DNA from 2 places in the Peribacillus sp. RS7 genome. Region 1 is predicted to be linked to the other one. Evidence: riboswitches for the same ligand, from Rfam matches in the RefSeq annotation. Region 1 holds a riboswitch; the other holds the start of a gene.
What was found. A riboswitch is a leader RNA that binds a small molecule or an ion and turns the genes downstream of it on or off. The one in region 1 is predicted to bind cobalamin.
Positions count from the first base shown of each region.

Region 1 (8,204 bases):
AATAGAGGAATCAGTTTAAAAGGGAAAGGATGTCACTATGAGTAAAACAGTCGTACTGGCCGAGAAACCTTCGGTCGGAAGAGATATAGCGAAAGTGCTGAATTGCGGGAGAAAGGGAAATGGTTTTTTTGAAGGCGATCAGTATATCGTCACTTGGGCCCTGGGTCATTTGGTCACACATGCAGATCCGGAAACTTATGATGAAAAATATAAAACTTGGCGCCTTGAGGACCTGCCCATGTTGCCGCCGTCTTTGAAATTGGTCGTGATCAAGCAATCAGGCAAACAGTTCCAATCGGTTAAAACACAATTGAACCGCAATGATGTCAAGGATGTCATCATTGCAACAGATGCAGGCCGCGAAGGGGAGCTCGTTGCACGCTGGATTCTCGAAAAAGCGAATGTAAAGAAGCCGATCAAACGGCTTTGGATTTCCTCTGTAACGGATAAAGCGATCAAAGATGGATTTAAAAAGCTGAAGGATGGCAAGGAGTATGAAAACCTATTTGCCTCTGCTGTTGCTAGGGCAGAAGCGGACTGGATCGTTGGGATGAACGCGACACGGGCTCTTACTACGAAGCACAATGCCCAGCTATCCTGCGGCCGCGTCCAAACGCCGACACTTGCGATGATTGCAAAAAAAGAAGAAGAAATAAAACAATTCCAGCCTAAGAAATATTATGGCGTTTCGGCAACTGCAGAATCCAATTTGCGCCTAATCTGGCAAGATGCCCAATCTAAAGATATCCGCACATTTGATAAAGCCAAGGCAGAAAAGGTTCTTTCAGCCGTGAAGGGGAAAAAGGCAGAAGTGGTGGAAGTGAACAAAGCCCATAAGAAAAGTTTTGCCCCTTCTTTATATGATTTAACGGAACTTCAAAGGGACGCCAATAAGAAATTCGGTTATTCGGCGAAAGAGACGTTATCGATCATGCAGCGCTTATATGAAAGCCATAAAGTCTTGACGTATCCAAGGACGGATTCACGCTTTTTATCAACGGATTTGGTTGATACGCTAAAAGAAAGATTACAGGCTGTCAGCATTAAACCATATGCCCAGTATGCATCAAGGATCCTGCGCAGCCCGATGAAGGCCAATAAATCGTTCGTGGATGATAGCAAGGTCTCGGATCACCATGCGATCATCCCCACTGAGCAGACTCCGCTACCGGGAAAACTGAGCGACAAAGAATCTAAAATCTATGATTTGGTCGTTAAAAGGTTTCTTGCCGTATTAATGCCGCCTTTTGAATATGAGCAAACGACCGTCACCGCAAAAATGGGACAGGAGACGTTCATGGCAAAAGGGAAGGTCGTCCTGAAATCAGGCTGGAAGGAAGTCTATGATCACCAATTCGACGAGGAAGAAGCTAAAGATGGCCTTGCTGAGCAACTGCTTCCGAACGTTAAAAAAGGTGACAGTTTATCCATTTCGACTGTGAAACAAACAGAGGGTGAAACGAAACCACCGGAGCCGTTCAATGAAGGGTCGCTTCTTTCGGCAATGGAAAATCCTGCTCGTTTCATGGCAGGGGAAAGCAAGGAACTCATCAAGACTCTGGGTGAAACTGGAGGGATTGGGACTGTTGCAACACGTGCTGACGTTATTGAAAAATTGTTCAATAGCTTCCTGATTGAAAAGAGAGGGAAGGGCCTTCATGTAACTTCGAAAGGTAAACAACTCCTTCAATTGGCACCTGAAGACTTACGATCTCCAGCACTGACAGCTCAATGGGAGCAAAAGTTAACAGCGATTGCCAAAGGACAGCTACCAAAACAGGCATTCATCGGCGATATGCGCACCTATGCCAAAAATATCGTTCAAGAAATCAAAAATAGTGACCAAAAGTTCAAGCATGATAACGTGTCAGGAACGAAATGTCCTGATTGCGGCAAGCTGATGCTTGAAGTGAATAGTAAAAAGGGAAAAATGCTTGTCTGTCAGGATCGTGAATGTGGCCACAAAAAAGGTGTTTCACGTGTAACAAATGCCAGATGTCCACAATGTCACAAAAAGATGGAAATGCGCGGTCAAGGAGAAGCACAGACATTCACCTGTAAATGCGGTTTTCACGAAAAACTTTCTTCTTACAATAAACGAAGAGGGCAAAATAAAAATCAAAAAGTATCAAAAAATGAAGTCTCCAATTATATGAAAAAGCAAAATAAAGAAGAGCCGATCAATACTGCCTTAGCGGATGCTTTGGCCAAACTGAAATTCGATAAATAAAAGAAAAGGGTCCTTCACTTTAAGCTTAATAGTGAAAGGGCCTTTTTTTTGGGGGGTATTTGCATGGGGCGGGGTGGGCAAATTCATTGTGGGCAGGTCCATCTTTCCAGACAAAAGATTGCCGCTTGATGAAGTGGCGAAATCCATATAAAAGTAAAAGACAGCAGAAAAGGATGGAGCATTCGCTCCATCCTTTTCCATATATCACTGCTTCGGGTTAAATTTCATTCAGTACGGTGCCGTGTAATTCATATTCAAGTGTTTCGTCAGTTGTATGTGTGTATTTATCCGTATCTGCTAGTGTAAGCGTACTGAATGTCTGCTGATCACCCGGACTGAAAATTGCTTCATCATTCTCTGGATTCCATAGGTTGTAAATACTCATGATCAGTATCCTCCTCCTTTGGGCGAGAAGACTAGTAATTCCCATTTTGGTTATCGACTAACGCTTCAATTGACTCTAACGCTGATCACCGGGACTAAACACCGCTGCGTCATTCTCTTTGTTCCATTGGCTTCTGATTGTACTCATCGTGCACATCATCTCCTTTGGTGAGAATGTCTTACAGTAGTTATCTACCCGGATGGGACAGGTTAAAACATATATTTCAAAAAAATATTACTTTTTTGTGGATATATATATCGAAAAACATCATTAATTAAAACATTTCTTTAAACAGAGTCAAAAAGTTTTGAACGAATATTAAATGGTTAATTTCATAATGTATTGATCGCCGATACTTCCGGCTTTTCTCATACCGGTATAGAAATCCGACCTTTACATATTGGAAGCCCCTCAAAAGCCTAAATAGGTAAGGCCATACCAACAGAAAAAACCCTGTTACGACGCGGAGATACCGCATTGTAACAGGGTTTTAAAATTAGCGTCCCAGATAGGAATCGAACCTACGACCTACAGCTTAGGAGGCTGTCGCTCTATCCTGCTGAGCTACTGGGACATATAAAAAAAGTCGACGACTTATTTATTATATTTCTTATAGGCAAACTTTTCAAGCTAATAGCAATAATAATTATGAAAAAATCATCTAAACGCTTAGCGGGTCTCTTATTTCTGCTTTTTCCTTTTTTTTCATTAAATGGAATACTTTATTATTGGTTGGTTTTCTGGTACTATTATACTAGAAAAAAATAGGAGAATGATAGTGGGAAAATACAGAGTTTTACTGTTTGTGGCATTGCTGGGGATATTAATTTTACCTGCATGCTCACAAGGGATTTTAGAGGGTATAGGCACAAAGAGGGCTGCGCCGATTGCGGAAGATGACATTGAAGTGGTTGAGGCAGCGGAGAATGGCACCGGACAGGATTCAAAGGACGAACCGGAACAAATCGATACGAGAAACTGGATAAGGGCCGATTCCGCGGTTCAGTTTCCAATATTGATGTATCATAGCATTTCTGAAGGTAATGGCCTACGGGTTCCAAGAGAGGAATTCCAATCACAAATGACTTGGCTTCGGGAGAATGGTTACTATACATTATCCCCTAAAGAAGCATTCCTCGTTTTAACCGAAAATCGGATGCCAAGTGATAAGTGCGTCTGGCTTACTTTTGATGATGGCTATACAGATAACTACACGGAAGCTTTCCCCATATTAAAAGAATATGATATGAAAGCAACCATCTTCATGATTGGGAAGTCCATTGATAAAGGTCATCACCTGACTGAAAATCAAATGTTGGAGATGAGCAGGAATGGGGTTTCGATCGAAAGTCATACTATCAACCATTTGGAGCTGAACCGGATGACGGCAGAGCAGCAAGAAGCGGAAATGGTTCAGTCGAAGGAGCTATTCGACCGTATCCTCGACCAGGACACGACAGTAATTTCCTATCCGGTTGGCCGGTATAACGAAGAAAGTCTATGGGTGTCAGAAGAAGCTGGATACAAGATGGCAGTCACTACCGAACCTGGAGGAGCTTCAAGGGACCAAGGGATGCATTCCCTGCATAGGGTTCGGATTTCACCGGGATTATCAGTCGAGGGATTTGCGTCCCTGATTGAAAATGCTTCTAATCACTGAAGGTGGACGGGTCATTTCGAGGCAAGTCAGAAAAATCATATAATAATCGATTCTTACATGGTGTATAATGAAAGGCAGTGAAAATTATATACATATGAACGATTTGGTGTCTTAATGACTTAATAGGGAAGTTGGTGAAATGCCAGCGCGGTCCCGCCACTGTATATGGGAGCCAACGGATGTTTACCACTGTATGAGATATGGGAAGGTGCCGTTGACGATGACCATGAGCCAGGAGACCTGCCAAAATTCGTACACCTGTAACCTACGCGGATGGGAAGGTGTGTGGCAGACCCTAAAGAGTCCGTAATTATATTGTTGCCATACAAGCATCTTCCGTTTAACGGGAGGTGCTTTTGTTTTGGGGTGCATCTTCCGATAATGCGTTTTGTTTATTAGGTGTGAAGAAATTAAAAGAAAAAAAGATTGTGGGGAATGAAAATGAAGAAGATTTTTGGTCTGATACTGGTGATGTTGCTGACTGCAGGTATGATGGTTGGCTGTAGCGATGCTACTAATGAAGGAAAAGAAAAGCAGGAAACGAATCATGCCAAACAGGAAGTTTTCCCGATTACGATTAAAGATGCAACAGGCGAAAAGGTGACGATAGAACAAAAACCGAAGAAAATCGTTTCGTTGATACCAAGTAATACGGAAGTTGTCTTTGCACTTGGCTTGGGCAAAAAGGTTGTTGGTGTTTCCGACTATGATAATTATCCGGAAGAAACGAAAGAAATTGAAAAAGTTGGCGGAATGGAAATGAACACGGAGATGATTGTCTCCTTGAAGCCTGACCTTGTTCTTGCCCATGCATCCAGTGCCCATAATTCGAATGAGGGTTTACAGCAGCTTAAGGATGCTGGAATTGATGTCCTCGTAGTCAATGATGCACAAAGCTTTGACCAAGTCTATGATTCTATTGATATGATTGGACAGGCAACGGGGGAACATGATAAGGCAAAAGGAATCGTTACGGACATGAAAACGAAGCTCAAGGATATACAGGAAAAAGCCAAATCCGTAAAGGAAGCGGATAGGAAGACCGTTTTTGTGGAGGTTTCACCGTCACCTGAGATATATACACCTGGAAAAAATACCTTCATGAATGAAATGCTTCAAATTATTTCAGCGGAAAATGCAGCTGCTGAATTGGACGGATGGGCAAAAATTGATGAAGAGTCGATGATTGCTGCAAATCCGGATGTCATCATTACAACGTATGGTTATTATACAAAAGATGCAGTAAGTCAAGTGAAGGGCCGAAAAGGTTGGCAAGACGTAAATGCTGTGAAGGATGACCAAGTCTTTGATGTCCATTCCGACTTGGTGACCCGTTCCGGTCCACGCTTAATAGAGGGAGTAGAGGAACTTGCCAAATCAGTCTATCCGAACCTATTTGACAACTAAATGGATGATTGCTTATTTGATTGCGTTATTATTTTTGTTATTCGCAATGACGATAGGCATTTCCTTTGGTTCGGTGCCAGTACCGATTCCTGTACTATTACAAATTATCGGCAAGGAGATTTTTCATTTACCGATTTCAGCTGATCCGGATGTAATGCTTACGAATATTGTGATGAACATCCGCTTGCCGCGTGTGTTGCTAGCGGGTTTTGTTGGGGCATCGCTTGCGATTTCGGGAGCGGGGTTTCAGGGCCTGCTCCGGAATCCGCTCGCTGACCCTTACACATTAGGTATTTCATCAGGAGCATCAGTCGGTGCCGTATTGACAATATTCTTGAATATATCACTACCATTCATCGGTTTATATACTCTTCCGGCATTGAGCATCGTGTGCTCAGTGCTCACGATGTTCTGCGTACTGGCTTTTGCAAAAAAAATGGATCGATCGATGAAAGTGGAAACGATCATTTTAACGGGAATCATTTTCAGCTCGTTTTTAAGTGCCTTCATTTCATTGATGATTGCGCTGACTGGTGATGAATTAAGACAAATCATCGGCTGGCTGATGGGAAGCGTTTCAATGCGCGGCTGGAATTATATTGCAATCATTTTGCCGTTTTTTATTATTGGTTCATTGATCTTGATCATGAATACGAGCGAATTGAATGCGATGACTTTCGGGGAAGACCGGGCAAAACACTTAGGTGTTAATGTTAAGCGGCGGAAAATGTGGATTTTGATAGCCGGTTCGATGTTGACAGGGGCAGCCGTTGCCGTTTCAGGGGCGATTGGCTTTGTAGGATTGGTCATTCCTCATTTTGTCCGAAAGATTTGGGGACCTGACCATAAACATTTGCTTCCGTTGTCATTGCTGGTAGGAAGCGGATTCCTAATATTGGCGGACTTTGTAGCACGGTCGATCATTGCCCCATCGGAACTGCCAATCGGGGTGATCACTTCACTTATCGGGGCACCCGCATTCGCGCTGATTTTATTAAAGAGACGGAGAGAAGGGTAAGATGGATGCTTGAAGTTAAAGGGTTAACAGGTGGATATGACAACAAAGCTGTTTTGGACTCTGTTACTTTTGATGTACATAAAGGGGAATTATTCGGGATTCTTGGCCCAAATGGCAGCGGAAAAACGACGCTTTTAAGTATGCTTAGCGGGGTGCTCGATTATAAGGGCGGAAGCATACGGATAAGAGGAAGGGATTTGAAGGATTATTCGTCAAAACAACTTGCACAGGTCATTGCTGTGCTCCCTCAGCATTCCTCATTAGCTTTCTCATATACGGTAAAAGAGACGGTCTCACTTGGGCGATATGCCCATCAAACAGGTTGGTTCCATAGTTGGTCCGCAGAAGATGAAACGATTGTCCAACAGGTTATGGAACAAACGGGAGTAGCGGATTTTCACGATCTTCAATTTGAACGATTATCAGGCGGGGAGAGACAAAGGGTCTTATTGGCACAGGCACTTGCCCAAGAACCGGAAATCCTTTTTTTGGATGAGCCTACGAACCACTTGGATCTTTCCTATCAAAAGGATCTTCTTGATCTAATGAGGAAAATGGCAAAAGAGCAAGAGTTGACCGTTATTTCAATTTTTCATGACTTGAATTTGGCTGGGTTATATTGTGATCGGCTTATGTTGCTTGAAAAAGGGAAAATTTTGGTTGTGGATGTGCCGAATGAAGTGCTCCGACAGGAACGGATTCAGGGGGTATATCGTACGACGATCGAAAAACATCCACATCCCGCCCTTCCGAAACCGCAAATGTTCATCGTTCCGGAAAAGCATGGCTATGATACTATCCCATTGGAAATTGATGATTCTTATCTGACAGTCGGATCTGAAATGATTCAATTGAATTCCCCGATCCCGCTTAGAACGATGTCTTCTGGAGTGACTGGTTCGGGGACGGGATGGCATAAATATTTCGTGAATAGGCATGTCCATCATGGATATGATTGCGAGGATCATCATGTTGAAATGGCTGACTATTTAAAAACTCATGGATTTGACCCGCAGCAAACGGTAGGGATGATGACGGCTGTCTTTCTCGATACGGTTGCCTTCAAGTTATTAAGAGCTGAAAATTTCTCGGTTTTTATCATCGTGACCGCTGGTGTAGGGAATGCCATCGACGCATCTTTAGCTGACCGACATTCTTGGAGTTCCGCTCCAGGAACGATAAATACATGGATCTTCGTAAATGGGCATTTGGCAGAAGAGGCTTTCATCCACAGCATAGTTACTGCGACCGAGGCAAAAGTAAAAGCGCTTCATGATTTGCGTGTCTTGGATAAGGTGACAAATACATGTGCAACAGGAACATCGACAGACAGCATTTTGATTGCGGCAACTCAAAGAGGGGCAAAGCTTCAATATGCAGGCACCATCACTCCGTTAGGGAAGCTGATCAGCCGCGGTGTATATGATTGTACAGCGGAAGCATTAAACAATAATCGGAAACGGATTGAGGATTTATGATTTACCATCATCTTTTTGCGGTTACG
Region 1 is NZ_CP168135.1:1,929,147-1,937,350, reverse strand. Features, by position in the region: gene ACDZ29_RS09935 (DNA topoisomerase III) at 38-2,230, shown strand; gene ACDZ29_RS09930 (hypothetical protein) at 2,448-2,615, opposite strand; tRNA gene ACDZ29_RS09925 (tRNA-Arg) at 3,116-3,189, opposite strand; gene ACDZ29_RS09920 (polysaccharide deacetylase family protein) at 3,394-4,275, shown strand; cobalamin riboswitch at 4,363-4,538, shown strand; gene ACDZ29_RS09915 (ABC transporter substrate-binding protein) at 4,717-5,682, shown strand; gene ACDZ29_RS09910 (FecCD family ABC transporter permease) at 5,687-6,700, shown strand; gene ACDZ29_RS09905 (heme ABC transporter ATP-binding protein) at 6,706-8,178, shown strand; gene cbiB (adenosylcobinamide-phosphate synthase CbiB) at 8,175-8,204, shown strand, end outside.

Region 2 (8,204 bases), 1.3 Mb from region 1:
AGTTCATCCCAAAGCCAGTCATGACTGGTTTCGTGAATTCTTTAGCCATCTTGATTTTCACGGCACAGCTCACCCATTTCGTCGGCGAAACATGGATCATGTATGTCATGACAGCCGTTTCATTAGCTATCATTTATCTTTTTCCGCTGATCTCGAAAGTCATTCCTTCACCACTTGTCGCCATCATATTCATGACGATCGTTGCAGTTACTACGGGGGCTACGGTACGGACTGTTGGGGATATGGGGCAATTGACCGAAGCACTTCCGATGTTCATGCTTCCAGACATCCCTTTGACCTTCGAAACTTTGGCGATCATTTTTCCATATTCCATTGCCCTGGCGTTTGTGGGGTTGCTTGAATCGTTATTGACAGCACAAATAGTCGATGGAATGACTGACACGGACAGTAATAAAAATAAGGAAGCCAAAGGCCAAGGAATTGCTAATATCATCGCCGGATGTTTTGGCGGCATGGCAGGATGTGCAATGATCGGTCAATCCGGTATCAATATTAAATCAGGAGGAAGGGGCCGACTCTCCACTTTTGTAGCTGGCGCATTCCTTATGGTATTAATCGTGGTACTGAATGACGTCCTTATTAAAATACCGATGGCTGCACTTGCAGCAGTCATGATCATGGTTTCAATCGGGACATTTGACTGGTCTTCCCTAAAGAGGCTCAATAAGGCTCCAAGGACGGATGCAGCCGTGATGATCGTGACGGTCCTCATTGTCCTATATACGCATGACTTATCAAAAGGGGTATTGGCTGGAGTGCTCTTGAGCATGATTTTCTTCTCAGCTAAAATTTCTAAAGTGACTGTTGAGAAAACGGAAGACATCCATGCTAAGAAAATCACTTATCGTATTAGCGGACAAATATTTTTCGCTTCGGTCCAGGACTTTGTTTCGAAGTTCGATTTCAAGGAAAAAGCCGATGCAATCATCATCGACTTTTCCCTCTCTAAAATATGGGATGCTTCTGCAGTCGGTGCTGTTGATACGGTTGTCCTAAAATATCAGCTACGAGGTACACCTGTCCAGGTGCAAGGCCTCGATGAGGAAAGTTCGTTATTGCTGGAAAAACTCGCTACATCCGAAAGTAAAATTTCTTGAAGAAGTAAAACTCTGCTGAATAGAAACTTTTCAAACCGACAAAATAGATAACATGAAATATTTCCTTTTGAAAGGAGCGAAAAGCATGACATCCGAGCAGGATTATACGGCAGCAAATCTGTCACCAGATTTATTGAATGAACTGAAAAGCTTTGAAAGCAAACTTGGCGAGGAAGCCAATAAAGAACTGATTGTCATCGCCTATGAAAAAGAAAAGGAAACTTTGAATTAAGAAAAAAGACTCAAACACCTTTAAATGGATGGTTGAGTCTTTTTTTGCATGTACAGAAAAAGGATGCCCACGTTTTTAATGAGCACCCCTTTCCCTATATTATTTACTGAATACGCCCGTTAAGACCGGCACGATTTGTTTTTTACGCGATACAACGCCCTCTAAGACTGCGATGTTATTGTTTAATGAAACGTCATATGCTTTTTCCACTGCGTTGGCTGCTTTACCAAGAGCCAAGGCAACAGAATCATTGGTCAGGATATCCGTTACTACGAATAGGAATAAATCCAATTCCTTCACAGCGATGACCGATTCAATGGCTGCTTCTAGTTCGGCTTGCTTAGCAAGGACTTCGTTCGGATCAACAGCATTGACCTGAGCTATCTCCACTTTAGCCATGCCCATGGAGAATTCTTTTGCATCAAGAGTGATAAGCTGGGCAATCGTTTTGTCGCTCAAGTCAGCTCCCGCCTTCAACATTTCCAAACCATATGTTTCAGCGTTGACTCCCGCAATATCAGCCAGTTCCATAGCTGCTGCAACGTCTTGCTCCGTGCAGGTCGGCGATTTGAACAATAAAGAATCCGAAATGATGGCAGACAGCATAAGACCTGCAATCGCTTTTGGGATTTCAACGCCGTTTTCTTTATAGATTTTATTTAAAATGGTTGCCGTACAGCCAACTGGTTCCGCACGGTAATATAAAGGATCGCTTGTTTCAAAGTTAGCAATGCGGTGATGGTCGATAACTTCCAACACACGTACTTGGTCAATATCTTCAGCACTTTGCTGGCGTTCATTGTGATCGACCAGGATCACGCCATCAGCTTCCCCTGCCACTTTTTCCACAAGACGAGGAGCTTCGAATTTGAAGTGGTCCAACGCATATTGAGTTTCACCATTCACTTCACCAAGACGAACTGGTTCAGCGTTGATACCTAACTGCTTTTTCAGATCTGCATAAGCGATTGCTGAACAGATTGTGTCTGTATCCGGGTTTTTATGTCCAAAAACTAATACTTTTTCCAAGATTTTATCTCCTTTTTCATAAATATTTTTCCGCGAATCCCCTTATCGCAATAAAGGAGAGCCACCTTTACTATACACTTTATTTTAACACAAAATCCCCTAAATTCAGTGCTTGAATTACCCATTCCCCAATAAAATCTTTCATTCTTTCACCCTCTACCTTCTCTTTGTCAATAGATAAGGGTTGGTTTTTCTCAAATATATTAGTTGAATTATCATCGTATATGGCTTACGATAATATAAGCAGAAATACTAGATATTGATTACATAAACAACACTAATAACTATATATAGAATTTTTTGTAATCCAAGGTGCCAGCGATGGCTGAAAAGGGAATCCGGTGCGAACCCGGAACTGTCCCCGCAACTGTAAATGTGACGAAATGAGAAACCACTGTATAGCTCTCTATACGGGAAGGACTCAAAGTAGGATGATCATGAGTCAGGAGACCTGCCTTGAATTTTTCACGTTTCTTATTCTTCGGGGATTGAGATGATGAAACGATAGCATAATGGCTATTTTTTCATGGCTCTTTTATTCTATCGTTTGATCCGCTCAATTCATTGGGCGGTTTTTTTTTATTTTAGCGGAAGTTTACAAGGAGGATTATTAATGACTCAAACATATAACTCTACCATAAGTGAAAATGACACCGACACGAATTCCATCCAGCTTGAGATGTTATCGAAGGAATTTGAAGGCCGTCTCGATATGGAAAAGTTCAAGAAGCGTTTTACAAAATGGCTTGATCGCAAAAGTGACTCAACCGAAGAACAGGCATCAAAGAAACTGATTCAGCTCGCTCTGGAAAGTGTCGATATCGATGCTCCCGATTGGACGTTCGTTGCTGCAGCAGAACTGTTGAATGCGATGTATAGGGATGCACAAGCCAATCGAGGTTATGAAGGCATGAGTTATGGCCCATTCTATGAACTGATCACGGAACTCTCCCAACTTTCAGAAGGCCAGCGTTACCCCATCTATAAATCAGAACTGCTCTCTTCTTATACGAAAGCGGAAATTGAGGAATTGGGTTCGGTGATCGACCCGGAAAAGGATAAATTATTTTCTTACATAGGCATCTACTTATTAAACGATCGCTACCTAGCCCGCCCAAAAAAGGACAAGGTCTACGAACTGCCCCAAGAGCGCTTCATGATCATCGCGATGGAAATCATGCGATTGGAAAAAACGGAGCACCGCCTGCAACTTATCAAAGAAGCTTACTGGGCAATGTCCAACCTTTATATGACTGTTGCGACACCTACACTCTCCAATGCAGGAAAAACGCATGGACAGTTAAGCTCTTGCTTTATCGACGCAATTGAAGATTCCATTGATGGTATCTACCTATCTAACTACGATGCCGCAAAAGTATCAAAATTCGGCGGCGGTGTCGGTCTTTACGTTGGTAAGATCCGCTCGCTTGGTTCCGATATCCGTGGTTTCTCTGGAAATAGTTCCGGCACGACTCCTTGGATTCGACTATTCAACCAGACAGCTGTCAGTGTCGATCAATTGGGGCAACGTAAAGGTGCCATCGCGATTTACTTGGATGCCTGGCATAAAGATATCATGAGCTTTCTTGATTTGAAGACGCAAAACGGGGATGACAGATTAAAAGCCCATGATATTTTTACGGGTGTATGCATTCCTGATTTATTCATGGAGGCTGTACGTGACAGAAAAGAATGGTATCTTTTCGATCCGCATACCGTCAAGCAAACCCTTGGATTCTCACTTGAAGACCTTTACGACGAGAAGAAAGGCGAAGGAAGCTTCAGGAATCATTATGCACTTGCTGTAGAAGCCGCAGAAAATGGTTCGCTTCCAAACTATAGCTTTGAAAAGATCAATGCGATGGACATCATGAAAAGCATCATGATTTCTCAATTAGAAGAAGGCGTACCATATATGTTCTACCGCGATGAAGTGAACCGGAAGAATCCAAATAAACATAAAGGTATGATTTATTGTTCTAACCTTTGCACCGAGATTGCTCAAAACTTAAGCCCTTCGACGATCACGGATGAATACGAAACAGAAGATGGAGATGTCGTTGTTGTTCGTAAAAGCGGCGATTTCGTTGTCTGCAACCTTTCATCCATTAACTTGCCCCGTGCGGTGAGCAGCGATGTTTTGGAAAGGTTGATTCCCATTCAGATCCGGATGCTGGATAACGTAATCGATGTGAATAATCTTCCGGTCAAGCAAGCATCCATCTCGAACAAACGTTACCGGGCAATTGGTTTAGGAACGTTTGGATGGCATCATTTACTTGCCACACAGAATATTTATTGGGAATCGGATGAGGCTGTTGAATATGCCGATGCATTATACGAAAAGATCGCTTACTTAACGATCAAGGCATCCAATGAATTGGCTAAGGAAAAAGGAACGTACCCATATTTCGAAGGATCGGATTGGCATACAGGGGAATATTTCGAACTGCGTGACTATACGGATCAAAAATGGATGGATTTAAAAGCAAACGTCCAGGAACACGGGACCCGTAATGGATATTTAATGGCCATTGCCCCCAATTCATCGACCGCCAAGATCGGTAATTCCACGGATGGGATCGATCCTTTGTATGAAATTGAATTTTACGAAGAAAAGAAAAACTTTAAATTCAAGGTGACCGCACCAGGCTTGACGCCAAATACGTATGAATATTATAAAAAGACCCGATTTAATTTGGATCAACTGGAAAGCATCAGGCAAAATGCTGCCCGCCAACGCCATATTGACCAAGCAATCAGCTTTAATCTGTATGTACACAACACAATCAAAGCCAAGGTCCTATTGGATATACATTTAACCGCTTGGGAATCCGGGTTGAAATCAACATATTATGTTCGTTCAACTTCTTCCGAATATGACAATGCCTGCGAAAGCTGTTCAAGTTAACGACAACCATAACCCAGTAATCTACTCTTAAAGGAGTTTTCACGAATGACAAATCATATCAAAAAGATCCGGATGCTGGAACCAACGCATCCAACTAAAGCGACAGGTGTTTTCAAAGGAGAAGCTTCAGGCTTTCTCCTTTGGAACGATATTCAGTATGAAAAATTCTATGATACCTATACTCAGCTCATCAATAACTTTTGGAAACCATCGAGCGTGAACATGATTCAGGATAAAAAGCAGTGGGGCGAATTGGACGAGGATATCCAGGACGCTTTTCTTGATATCCTTACGATGATTGCTGGAATGGACAGTCTACAAACGCCCACTTTAGTAGAAATCCTTCGGTACATCAAAGATCCGGCGGCAAAAGCTATCCTGGCCAATATGGCCCAGCAGGAATCCATCCATAATGAATCTTATTCCTATATCCTTGCTTCCCTGATCCCAGTAGGCAAGCAAAAACAGCTTTTCGACCGCATTAAAGAACATCCTGAAGTAATAAAGCGTAATCAACCGATCGTGGATGCCTATCAAACGTTCGTGGACGATCCAAGCCCCCAGCATTTATTCGAGGCACTGATCCATTCAACGAACCTCGAAGGGATTTATTTCTATTTGGCTTTCGCTTTCTATTATAATTTAGGACGCCAGAACCTTATGACCGGTTCGGCTACGATGATATCCTATATTCATCGCGATGAAATGGTCCATTTCGATTTCATTGGAATGCTCGTTCAAATCTTGATGTATGAATATCCTGAGTTAAATAATGAAGAAAACACGAAGTTCATTTATACAACGATTGAAAAAGCCGTCGAACTCGAAAAGGAATGGTCTGAATATATGCTTGAAGATATCCAAACCAAAGCCGATCTCGATTTGGAAGAATTCAATGAATACATCGAATATATAGCCAACAAACGGTTACGCATGCTAGGCCTTGAAAACTTGTATAAAGAATATAGCGAGAACCCGATGCCATGGATCAAAACGTTCGATGATGAATCCATCGGCCTTACCAAAACCGATTTCTTCGAACAGAAGTCTAGGACATACAGTCAAGTAAATGCCAGCAATGGGTTCGATGAGCTATAAAGTTGCCATTGTCTATCATTCTGCCGGAGGCAATACAAAAGCGCTTGCTGAAGCCATCGCTTCCCTATTACCTAAATCTGAACTATATCGAATGAATGAATTCGATTTACGTACATTACCGGATTACGATGCATTGATCGTTGGTACCTATACATGGGGAAACGGCGAGCTGCCTGCTAAATCAGCAGCACTTTATACAGAACTGGAGCAGCTGTCAATTGCTCATCTTAAAACGGGAGTATTCGGAACTGGTGAAACCAACTACAATCATTTTTGTGGGGCGGTAGATCATTTCCGGGACATGTTATTTGCCAAGAGCCAGTTATTGGTGACATTGAAGATAGAACAAATGTATCAAGAATCGGACTTGTCCAGACTTCAAAAGTTCGCCTCGCTATTCCAGAACTGACTGAAAGGAGATATGCATTTTCGCATATCCCTTTCAGTTTTTTAAAAATAAACTTAGTTCCGTGTATCATAGCAAGGGTGAACATGAAGTATAATGAAGGAAAAAAGGAGTTAAACATGTCTGATAATATAACTCAGTTCCTGCCTATCCTTTTTATGCTAGTGCTTGTCGTATTCGTTATATTCATTGTGTTTTACCTGACAGGGCATTTTAATCGTTCAAAACGGATCGAAGAAAAATTGGACAGAGTATTGAAGGAAATGGCCGAAAAAAAAGAAGCATGAACGTGGCTTCCCTTACAAGGAAAAAAATAAAAAGACTCCAGAATCGGAGTCTTTTTTTATATGCGTTCAATTATTTTTGAACGTTAGCTGCTTGTGGTCCACGAGCGCCTTGCTCGATTTCGAAAGAAACTTCTTGGCCTTCTTCAAGCGTTTTGAAGCCGTCGCCTTGGATAGCTGAGAAATGTACGAATACGTCGTCTTGGCCTTCAACTTCGATGAAACCGAAACCTTTTTCTGCGTTAAACCATTTTACTTTACCTTGTACCATGATAGTTCCTCCTGTGTTTGGAAAAATCCATTTTATTACTATTTTTGGTTCTGGATAATGTTTCAAGAGGAATCCTATAACAGTAAATCCTTCTATCAAACTTATTCCGAACAAAAATAATTACTCATATTATATCATGGGAAATCCAAAAAAAACATGATTATCACAGTAATTCAACCGACAAATTATCCTAAAATTCTACATTTTCCGCTTCTTGCTTTGACGGAAGCCTTCGTCCAATAAGTAGCGTTCCGCCTCTACTGGACTCTCGAAACACTCCTCCAGATTCGAACCTGAATACACGTTCCAAAGTTGGTCTTCCCTTTCAAGTGAAAGCTCTTGCTTTTCACGGCCAATCCATGTTCCTTCCAACCTAGCGAACTCGTTTTCCTCTTCCTCGATTTCAACAGGAGGTTCAGAAAGATATTCCATGCTTTTTTTGATTAGTTCTTTTAATTCCGCTTCATTATAGTCACGTATATTGATGAACCCTTTACGGTCAGTATCTTTTTTTCTCATATGGCCGGCGTAAACGAATCCATTTCCATTAGGATGCAAATGCTGAACGACGATCTTTTTCTCCTGGACACTTTCCGGATAATGGAAATTCACACGTCCCAATGAAACGTCTTTTCGCTGTAATTCCGGAAAAGTTTCAATGATGCTCAATTTTTCTTCAAATGTTAACAAATTTCTTCCTCATTTCATTAGTTCATATTGTTTGTCGATTATAACACAGACTGATAAGAAACAATAATCTCCCTCTTCCATTATAATGTAATGAAAGGGAGTGATTTGATTGATCATGAAAATTCGGGACTTGGACTCCGATTATGGCCGGCAGCTTTATAAACT
Region 2 is NZ_CP168135.1:3,179,778-3,187,981, reverse strand. Features, by position in the region: gene ACDZ29_RS16005 (SulP family inorganic anion transporter) at 1-1,118, shown strand, start outside; gene ACDZ29_RS16000 (hypothetical protein) at 1,204-1,350, shown strand; gene ACDZ29_RS15995 (manganese-dependent inorganic pyrophosphatase) at 1,450-2,379, opposite strand; cobalamin riboswitch at 2,673-2,853, shown strand; gene ACDZ29_RS15990 (ribonucleoside-diphosphate reductase subunit alpha) at 3,059-5,290, shown strand; gene ACDZ29_RS15985 (ribonucleotide-diphosphate reductase subunit beta) at 5,336-6,388, shown strand; gene ACDZ29_RS15980 (flavodoxin domain-containing protein) at 6,360-6,797, shown strand; gene ACDZ29_RS15975 (hypothetical protein) at 6,914-7,081, shown strand; gene cspD (cold-shock protein CspD) at 7,152-7,349, opposite strand; gene ACDZ29_RS15965 (hypothetical protein) at 7,548-8,039, opposite strand; gene ACDZ29_RS15960 (GNAT family N-acetyltransferase) at 8,155-8,204, shown strand, end outside.
Region 2: linked by a shared signal. The riboswitch ahead of ACDZ29_RS15990 (ribonucleoside-diphosphate reductase subunit alpha) and the one ahead of ACDZ29_RS09915 (ABC transporter substrate-binding protein) in region 1 are both predicted to bind cobalamin.